3 regions of the Paenibacillus sp. GQ49 genome follow, and region 3 is predicted to be linked to each of the others. Evidence: predicted binding sites of a transcription regulator. Region 3 holds the regulator's gene; each other region holds the start of a gene.
What was found. Region 3 encodes LexA, which represses DNA repair genes until DNA is damaged. Its sites were predicted from a motif close to CGAACATATGTTCG; they were not measured.
Positions count from the first base shown of each region.

Region 1: a site for LexA is predicted at 1,702-1,715, ahead of AC6CIF_RS12705 (Y-family DNA polymerase). Genes of this name have one in related genera too.
Region 2: a site for LexA is predicted at 1,126-1,139, ahead of recA (recombinase RecA). Genes of this name have one in related genera too.

Region 1 covers NZ_JCAXEL010000005.1:363,671-366,942, forward strand. Annotated here, with positions in the region: gene AC6CIF_RS12700 (glycoside hydrolase family 1 protein) at 1-1,445, shown strand, start outside; gene AC6CIF_RS12705 (Y-family DNA polymerase) at 1,774-1,866, shown strand; partial or broken gene AC6CIF_RS12710 (DinB/UmuC family translesion DNA polymerase) at 1,873-2,310, shown strand; gene AC6CIF_RS12715 (YolD-like family protein) at 2,307-2,654, shown strand; gene AC6CIF_RS12720 (YhjD family protein) at 2,656-3,024, shown strand; gene AC6CIF_RS12725 (Ger(x)C family spore germination C-terminal domain-containing protein) at 3,237-3,272, shown strand, end outside.
Region 2 covers NZ_JCAXEL010000001.1:219,446-222,717, reverse strand. Annotated here, with positions in the region: gene AC6CIF_RS01105 (competence/damage-inducible protein A) at 1-964, shown strand, start outside; gene recA (recombinase RecA) at 1,209-2,273, shown strand; gene AC6CIF_RS01095 (regulatory protein RecX) at 2,557-3,272, shown strand, end outside.
Region 3 covers NZ_JCAXEL010000009.1:101,190-104,461, reverse strand. Annotated here, with positions in the region: gene AC6CIF_RS17245 (aldehyde dehydrogenase) at 1-850, shown strand, start outside; gene lexA (transcriptional repressor LexA) at 955-1,581, opposite strand; gene AC6CIF_RS17235 (LysM peptidoglycan-binding domain-containing protein) at 1,878-2,255, shown strand; gene AC6CIF_RS17230 (DUF896 domain-containing protein) at 2,351-2,560, shown strand; gene AC6CIF_RS17225 (hypothetical protein) at 2,686-3,195, shown strand; gene AC6CIF_RS17220 (HAD family hydrolase) at 3,224-3,272, shown strand, end outside.

The DNA.
Region 1 (3,272 bases), on a different contig from region 3:
ACACAACCGTATTCCCGGACTCTTTTATGTGGGGCGGCGCAACAGCGGCGAATCAATACGAGGGTGCCTGGAACATTGATGGTAAAAAGGCAAGTACAGCAGATATGATGACGGGTGGAACGCATACTATTCCAAGACGGATCACCAAACACATTGAGGAGGGCGTAAACTATCCTTCCCATGAGGCAGTAGACTTTTACCATCATTACAAAGAAGATATCCGTCTATTTGCAGAGATGGGCTTTCGATGCTTCAGAATGTCCATTGCTTGGTCCAGAATATTCCCCAACGGGGACGATGTAACGCCAAATGAAGCAGGACTTCAATTTTATGACAAGGTGTTCAGTGAACTGAAAAAGTATAATATTGAACCCATCGTTACGATCTCACATTACGAAGCTCCGTTTGCGCTAACTGAGAAATTCAATGCCTGGGCTTCCAGAGAGATGATCGACTGCTACGTACGGTATTGTGAGACCATTTTCACCCGTTACAAGGATGTCGTGAAGTACTGGATTACATTTAATGAGATCAATAGTTTAATTGTTCCAGCAGGAGCATATATAGCAGGGGCATTATTAGTTGATGATAGTGGTGTATTTAACAATACGGTTGTGGATAGTACGCAATTAAGATTTCAGGCTTTACATCATCAATTTATAGCAAGTGCAAAAGCTGTCAAGCTTGCTCATGAGATTAATCCGGCGTTCCAAATCGGTTGTATGATTAATTATAGTCATGGTTACGGAAGTACATGTAAACCGGAAGATATGTTGAAGGCTCTGAGAATGGATCAGATTAACAATATGCTGAGCAGCGACGTGCAAGTTAGAGGGGAATACCCTGACTTTGCCAAGAGATATTTTAATGAGAACAATATTCAGATTGAGATGGCAGAAGAGGACGTAGAAGTGCTAAAACAAGGCTGTGTTGATTTCTATAGCTTCAGCTACTACAAGTCTCATGTAGTGGGTACCCGCCCAGAAGGTGATGAGACCCAGGGGAATGTCTTTGGTGGATTCAAAAATCCTTATTTGAAGGCAAATGATTGGGGATGGCAAATCGATCCAGTTGGACTTCGTTACGTACTCAATCATGTGTACGATCGGTATAGAATCCCTGTAATGATCGTTGAAAATGGTCTGGGAGCGGTTGATGTCATCGAAGAGGATGGCTCTATCCATGATACGTATAGGATTAATTTCCTGCGAGACCACATCGAACAAATGAGAGAAGCTATCCTCGATGGCGTTAATCTTATCGGCTACACGGCTTGGGGTTGCATCGATATCGTTAGTGCCTCAACTGGCGAAATGGAGAAACGCTACGGATTCATTTATGTAGATAAGGATAACGAGGGCAGTGGTACCCTGAAAAGAAGTAAAAAGGACAGTTTCCACTGGTATAAAAAGGTGATTGAATCCAACGGGGAAAGATTGAATTAGGAAATATAATTTGCAATCGAACGAAAGATGATCCAATCTTTAAATTCTATCAAATATACCAAGTACTTATCACTTTGTGAGACAAGTACTTGGTTTTTTGTGCATCAATAATAAAACTAAAAATTAATTATTTGGATGGCTAAAGTGGCTGACAATATCCAGTCTACAGTTCATTATGGTGTCCAAGGGTTTTCAAAAGCTAAATATAAATATTTACCTCTTGCATAAAGAACGTGTGTTCGGTCTATAATATATACAAACATACGTTCTTAAAAGTACAGGAGTGATTACAGTGTTGACTAAGCAACGAACCATTATGCTCATTGATATGCAGAGCTTTTATGCTTCAGTCGAAAAGGCAAAAATGCCTCAATACAAAAATAGACCTTTAGCTGTCGCGGGAGACCCCGCAAGACGCTAGGCTTGGGAGATCGAAGTGGTTATTCTCGATATCTGCACAGAAGTATGCAGAAGAGCCCGCCAAAAGGGATTGATGGGTAGTGTCGTATCCGTAAGTGTGTCTGGAGCGGATTTTGACCACCCCACTGGTTTTCACAGGCAGGTTAAACTGTCTGATCCTACAAACATAACCGTTGATGTATGCAAGATAGCCAAACGCATATTCCATCAACACTGGGATGGGCAACCTGTGCGCCGTGTAGGCGTATCCCTGTCTCAATTATCCAACGCGGGTACATATCAATTATCTTTTTTTGATGATCAAGAGCAGAAACGGGCCATTGATCAGGTGATGGACGATATTAAAGATCGATTTGGCGACATTGCCATTCTACGAGCGAGCTCCATTACGGCTGCGGGTCAAGCGATCGATCGAGCATCTAAAATCGGGGGGCATTATAAATGAGCAAAAAACTGGAGGCCAATGGATTATGGGAATCGAGCCGAATGATGCTTCCACAACATAAAGAACGAATTATACAGCATCGTACTCAAATTCATTATCAAACGAAACCGCTGATCCATGAAGATGAGTGGGAGATTATTACACAAAATATAGATATGTCGCTCAATTATACGTTGCATGCCACCTTTGAAATATTTACTGAGTCAGGCAATCGGGATATACACGGGATCGTCACTTCAGTCAGTACCTTTGGAAAGAAAATCAAAATTGAAATGGAGAATGGATTTGAATGGGTCGATTTTGATCAATTGGTCGCTGTGAAACTTGAGGAAGGAGGCGTATAAAGTGCGACAGACTTTCGAGGAACTTTCACTCGTGAAGAGGGTGGTAGAGCTCCCTTATCTTTTAGGTGCTCTGGAGGTAGATAAGCATAAAATATACGCTTCAAACTTTAAGATGAAATCTGTGTATGTTGACTACTTGGACGGTACCCAAAAGAAAATTGCTTTAGAAATGTACAAATCGAAACAAATGCTAAAGGAACATCATATTAAAATCATAGATGAAGTGAGATCTGAACTGAGTTTAACGGTAGATTATTCGGTGCGAGGTTACATTCATAAAATGACATTATTATGGAGCAAAGTGAAAGTGGATGTAACCTTAATGCTTACTGAACATATGAACGTTGATATTACTGATTTGCTCAAATGAACATAGAAAAATAAGAGTCTAACTCATCGATGTGGCAACCAATACGAGCAGATCTTTCTGCAAACCGGGAATCACAAAAAAGATAAATAGAAAGGCAGAGTAAACTATGTACTCAATTACATTGGATTTATGATGGAGTTCTTCACATTTTAAAAAATGGAGCTGAACCAGGGGTCAATCTCACTTTTCCTGTTGATGATTTACAACAAACCATGCCATTTAACATCGACAAAGTGAGTTTTTCTTTA
Region 2 (3,272 bases), on a different contig from region 3:
AATTGAGAGCTTTTTCAGAGATCGTAATGTGGACATGACAGAGAATAACCGACGTCAGGCGATCGTTATTGATGGCGGAACACCTCTGGCCAACGAAACAGGCCTTGCGGCTGGAAATGCGATTTCTGACAATGACAAATATTATGTTGTGATGCCTGGACCACCTAAAGAGTTGATTCCAATGTTTGAACAGGAAGTCAAACCTTGGCTGTTCCAGCATGTACTCACTGAAGAGATGCCGATCTATTCCCGAATGCTGAAATTCGCAGGTATTGGTGAATCTGCTCTGGAAGATCGACTTCTGGATCTGATTGACGCGCAGACAGACCCTACGATTGCTCCTTACGCGAGTGAAGGCGAAGTTACGGTACGTGTCTCCACAAAGGCTGCGAGTGAGGGAGAGGCGAAGCTGAAGCTGGATGCGATGGAGGTTCAGATTCGGGAGCGTTTGACAGAACATCTCTACGCGAACGAGGATGTGCCTATAGAGTACACGATTGTAACCATGATGTCTGACATGGGGCTGACGCTGAGCGCTGCTGAGAGCTGTACAGGAGGGCTTGTCATGCAAAGTCTGACCTCTGTACCCGGAAGTGCATCAATGCTCAAAGGTGGAATTGTTTGTTACTCCAATGAAATTAAAGAAAAGCTGCTGAATGTGCCTCATGATTATCTGGAAGGTGAAGATGCACCTGGGGCGGTAAGCCCTGAGGTTGCAAAAGTGCTTGCTGAGCAGATCCGCATGATTGGCGATGCTGATTTTGGCTTGGCTGTTACCGGTGTAGCTGGACCGGGATATTCGGAACGCAAACCACCCGGACTTGTCTTCATCGCTCTTGCTGAACGTGGAAAAGAGACGGAAATTCATGAGCTGCGTATTAATGGTAATCGCGAGACGGTTCGCATTCGTTCAGCCAAAGCGATTCTCTATCGCTTATGGCAAAAACTTGTGGCGATGGATTGATTAGTTAATCGCTTCGATTGCATTTACAGTTCCAAGCAAGTATAATTAAGGAAGACGGAAGAACCGTAGAATTAGGCTTTACAGCCTTGTTTACGGTTCTTTTTTCTGTTTAATGGAAAGTTTCCTTGAGGAAGAGGCGCCTCGGCCTTTACAAAAAAAAACGAATGTATGTTCGAAAAAAAGCTTGGCAAACGTGTTAAAACAAGGTATCATTATCTTATAAACAGTAAAGGGTGTGAGCTTATTGTCAGACCGTCGTGCCGCGCTTGATATGGCGCTCCGTCAAATAGAGAAGCAATTTGGTAAAGGATCCATCATGAAACTGGGTGAGTCCACTCATATGAATGTGGAAATTATTCCCAGCGGTTCCTTGGCTTTGGATATTGCATTAGGAACAGGCGGCTTGCCTAAAGGCCGTATTGTTGAAATATATGGACCTGAATCCTCTGGTAAAACAACCGTAGCATTGCATGCTATCGCTGAAGTACAAAGAGCGGGTGGACAAGCTGCATTTATCGATGCCGAGCATGCTCTTGACCCACAATACGCAAGCAAACTTGGTGTTAATATTGATGAATTGCTTCTGTCTCAGCCAGATACGGGTGAGCAAGGGCTGGAAATTGCAGAAGCTCTTGTTCGCAGTGGTGCAGTAGATATCGTCGTTATTGACTCTGTAGCCGCATTGGTTCCAAAAGCAGAGATTGAAGGCGAAATGGGTGATTCACACGTTGGTTTGCAAGCGCGTTTGATGTCTCAGGCGCTGCGTAAACTGTCTGGTGCAATCAGCAAATCCAAAACAATCGCAATCTTCATTAACCAGCTTCGTGAGAAAGTCGGCGTTATGTTTGGTAACCCGGAAACAACACCTGGTGGTCGTGCTCTGAAGTTTTATTCTACAGTACGTCTGGATGTGCGTCGTATTGAGAGTATCAAATCAGGCAATGACATGATTGGTAATCGTACTCGTATTAAAGTTGTGAAAAACAAAGTGGCACCTCCGTTTAAACAAGCGGAAGTGGATATCATGTATGGCGAGGGTATCTCGAGAGAAGGTAGTATCATTGACATTGGTACAGAGCTGGACATCGTTAATAAAAGTGGTGCATGGTACTCCTACGAAGGCGAGCGTTTAGGACAAGGCCGTGAGAACGCAAAGCAGTTCATGAAAGAGCATAAAGATATTGCTGACATCATTGAACAAAAAATTCGTGTAGCCAGTAACTTGGTTACTGCAGTTCCTGCGCCAACTAGTGAAGAGCAACAAAAAGAAGCAGCAGAAGAACAAGAATTGTTTGAAATCAACGAGTAATCTCTCGAAACCTCCTTGTAGGGAGGGATCCTGAGGGTGTTCCCCACTGGACTCCGTAAACTTATCTGATTGAGCTTGGATCAATCTGGATAATGGATTGTAGTGTGGGAGTACTCGTGCTGTCTAACAGCCCCTGTCCCAATGGACAGGGGCTGTTAGCACGCTAACTGTGGAGTAAAGGCCGGGCAGAGTTCCCGGTCTTTTGTGTTATTGGTGTTCTTTGTCTATGTGAAGGTGTGCTTGGCGTAGTCAGAATGAAAATGTTATGAAAGGGGAGACCAGAATGGATCAACATGACGAGGATTTATATGAAGAAGCAGAACAGGACGGCCTATCCCAATTTCCGGACAACGAAGAACTTATTATTACACGTGTAGAACGAACGAAGAGCAGGCAAGCTCGTTATCGAATCACTTTTGGCATCCACTCCATTACGGTTCTTGAAGATGTGATGATTAAATACAGGATGACTCAAGGTAATACGTTTATGAAGAAGGATCTGGAGGAAATCATTGTAGCTGACGAGCGACAGCGGACGTATGCACAGTCTCTGCGTTTTTTGGAGCATAAACCGCGCACACGCCATGAATTAAGTCAGAAACTTCGTCAGAAGGAGTTTGCTGCACCTTTGATTGAAGAGGCGCTGGATCGGCTTGAGCGGGAGAACCTGGTGGATGACGATCTATTTGCGAAGGAATGGACAAGACAGCGTATGGAGGGCAAGCGGAAGGGAAAACTGTGGATAAGGCAAGAGCTGCGGCAAAAGGGCATTGCCAATGATCTCATTGTTGAGGCACTAGAAGGGATCAGTACAGATGCGGAATTTGAGACTGCCTTGAGTGCAGGACGCAAAAAATGGAATCAGGTCAAAGGGGACGTCAAAGAGAAGAAAAATAAAACGCTTCCCTTCCTAATGAGACGTGGTTTTTCAATGGATATGGTGCGCCGGGTCGTGAATTGTTTAATTGAAGAAGATGAGGCTGGGGACCCTGAAGATGA
Region 3 (3,272 bases):
CGATCTGATTCAGGAGATCTTCCCTCAGGAGTATATTGCGGTTATGGAAGGAGAAGTTGAGGTCAGCACAGCATTGTTGAAAGAGAAATTTGATTATATTTTCTTCACAGGTAGCACAGGTGTTGGTCGCATTGTTATGAAGGCAGCTGCGGAGCACTTGACTCCTGTAACTCTTGAGTTGGGCGGCAAGAGTCCTGCTATTGTCCATAGTGATGCAGATCTGAAGCTGGTGGCCCAACGTATTGTTCGTGGTAAATTCCTGAATGCAGGGCAAACATGCGTTGCTCCGGATTACTTGCTTGTGCATGAACAAGTTCATGATGAACTGATCAATCTGATTAGCGCAGAGATCAAAGATAAATTTGGGGATGATGTGTTACAGAACTCTGATTTCCCGCATATTGTTAATTCGCGTAACTTTGATAGGTTGTCGAGATTCCTCACAGATGGCAAAGTACTAATTGGTGGACGTTCTGTACGTGATCAGTTGCTTATTGAGCCAACTGTACTTGGAGATGTGAACTGGGAATCGGCTGTCATGCAAGAAGAAATCTTCGGTCCGATTCTTCCTGTATTTACGTACAGGGACCTGAATCCTATACTGGATGAGATTGTTCGCCGGCCAAAACCATTGGCGCTATATCTCTTCACACAGGATGAGCAACTGCAGGATCAGGTTCTGAATCAAGTATCCTTCGGTGGGGGATGTATTAATGACACACTTTCTCATATGACTTCACACTATCTCCCGTTTGGTGGTGTAGGAGAGAGCGGTATGGGCTCATATCACGGGCAACAGAGCTTTGATGTGTTCTCGCATCACAAGAGTGTTCTGAAACGCAGTAAATAATTAGCTGCTAAACTAACATAAAAATGAAAAAAGAGGTTGTCCTGTTGATCAGGGCAACCTCTTTCGTATTTCATTACATCTAGTTTTGTTACTCAAGTTAAATATTAATGAATATCTCGGAAAAGGCCAATGACTTTACCCAGAATACTAACGTGTTTCAAACGTAAAGGTTCGAAGGTCGCATTCTCCGGTTGAAGGCGAATATGATCTTTCTCTTTATAGAACGTTTTCACTGTAGCTTCATCGTCTTCAGTCATTGCAACGACGATATCACCGTTATCAGCAGTTTGCTGTTGACGGACAATAACGTAATCTCCGTTAACGATTCCAGCTTCCACCATACTATCTCCGACTACTGAAAGCATAAACACTTTTTGTTCGCCTACATAATGTGTAGGAAGAGGGAAGTAGTCTTCAATGTTCTCGGTTGCAGTGATTGGAACCCCGGCTGTAACTTTACCAACGACAGGAATACGTGCAACGCTATGAGCAAATTGATGAGAATGCTCAGATTCTTCCTGGCTCAAAAGCTCAATGGCTCTTGGCTTGGTAGGGTCGCGTCGGATCAAACCTTTTTTCTCCAAACGATCCAAATGTCCATGTACTGTTGAGCTGGAAGCAAGTCCAACCGCTTCACCAATTTCCCGTACGGAAGGAGGATACCCCTTCAACCGGACTTCATTTCGTATAAACTCCAGAATAGCCTGCTGCCTGCTGGATATCTTCGACATACCGTATCAACCCCATTTTAGTAACGTTTGGGAAAATTATAACATAGAACCTCCGTTCGTACAAACATAAGTTCTAAATAAAATAGCATTAAATCAGTGTTTTTTAACTTATAGAATAGAAATTGTCCAAAAGTCAGAGCATAATACTGCAAATGCTTTGCAAAAGGAAGTGAAATAAGATATTTCTCCTTCAAAAAAGAAGCGAACAATTGTTCTGAAAATCTATTGAACAAAACAAGTGTTCGTGTTATATTGATTTCAACAGATAGGAACAAACGTTTGGAGGCGGGTATTTAATGAGATATTCTACTTATCAAAGCATTTATGAACCAATGAATTCGGAACTGGTGAAGTCTAACATAGGGAACTACAAGAAGGTTTTAGTGCGTTTCAAGATTTCTTCATGGATGTTAAAGGTAGCCATTACCTCTATGATTATATTTATTGGATGCAGCACCGTTTTAACTGTATTTGCCGGCAATGAGAATGATGTTCTGCCTGGAGGAAAGATAGCTGTTTCACAAGGGGAAACATTATGGAGTATTTCTTTGGAACATAAACCGACGAATATGGACACACGTATTTATATAGAAGCAATTAAGAAAGTGAATCAACTTCATACAACTTCCATCCAAGTGGGACAAGTACTAGCTCTACCGCAATTTGCAGAATAAAATGCACATCAATGAGTGTTAGCGCGTGTCAGCTTGACAAGCAGCCTTTATAATGGCAAAGTTAATATGACTTTGTATTTTTGGAGGGGACAAGCTTGGATATAGATAGTCTGGTAGCACGCATTAACGAATTGGCTCGTAAGCAAAAGTCCACGGGATTGTCGGAGGAAGAACTTGCTGAACGTGCCGAGCTAAGAGAGATTTATTTGAGCAATATTCGCAGTAATTTCAGACAACAACTGGATACCATTGAGATTGTTGATGATGAGAATGACAAAGGCCACCAAGGCAAACTCAAACACTAACGAAACCTAATGATATCATTATGATATTTAGGTTTCTTCCTGTTATTTTGAGTATGCAATTTATAGGGGGAAATGTTGGTTTGCAATTATGTAAGCCGATACAAAGACACATAAGGGGGATTCTCATGTCGCGTTCGTTCGAGAGAACGGTTAAGAAAAATTCCAAGCAGTTAAATCAGCAACGCAAAAAAAGTGGTCAACCAATCACAGGTACACCAGGTGAAGAAGTCTTTAAGGGACGCAGCCTTTTGTTCCCTATATTTTTGATCGGTCTCGCCTTTTTGTATCTGTTTATGAGCACATTCCTTGTGCAAGCTCCAATGACAACTTGGGACTGGGTGACGATGCTGCTTTACGTATTTTTGGCAGTCATCTTCATGCTTCGCCGTCCATACATCAAGATTAGCAGTAATCGGATTATAACGACGAAGGGTAATCGTGAACGTTCAATTGGGGTTGACGATATCGTTAAATTCAGAATTGAACCAGGTACAGTTGTTATCGAACATAACAGTCGCGGGAAAAGATGGGTGTTTACCAAGTTATTGAACCGTTACGATACAGATGCGATTGCAGAACGTTTGCTGAAGTTTGCAAAAGCACACCAGATCACCGTGGAAACCGTCGAAAAGTAATTATTGCATAAAGGGGTAGATGATCGGAATGGCGTTAAAAGCGATTTTGTTCGACCTAGATGATACTTTATTGTGGG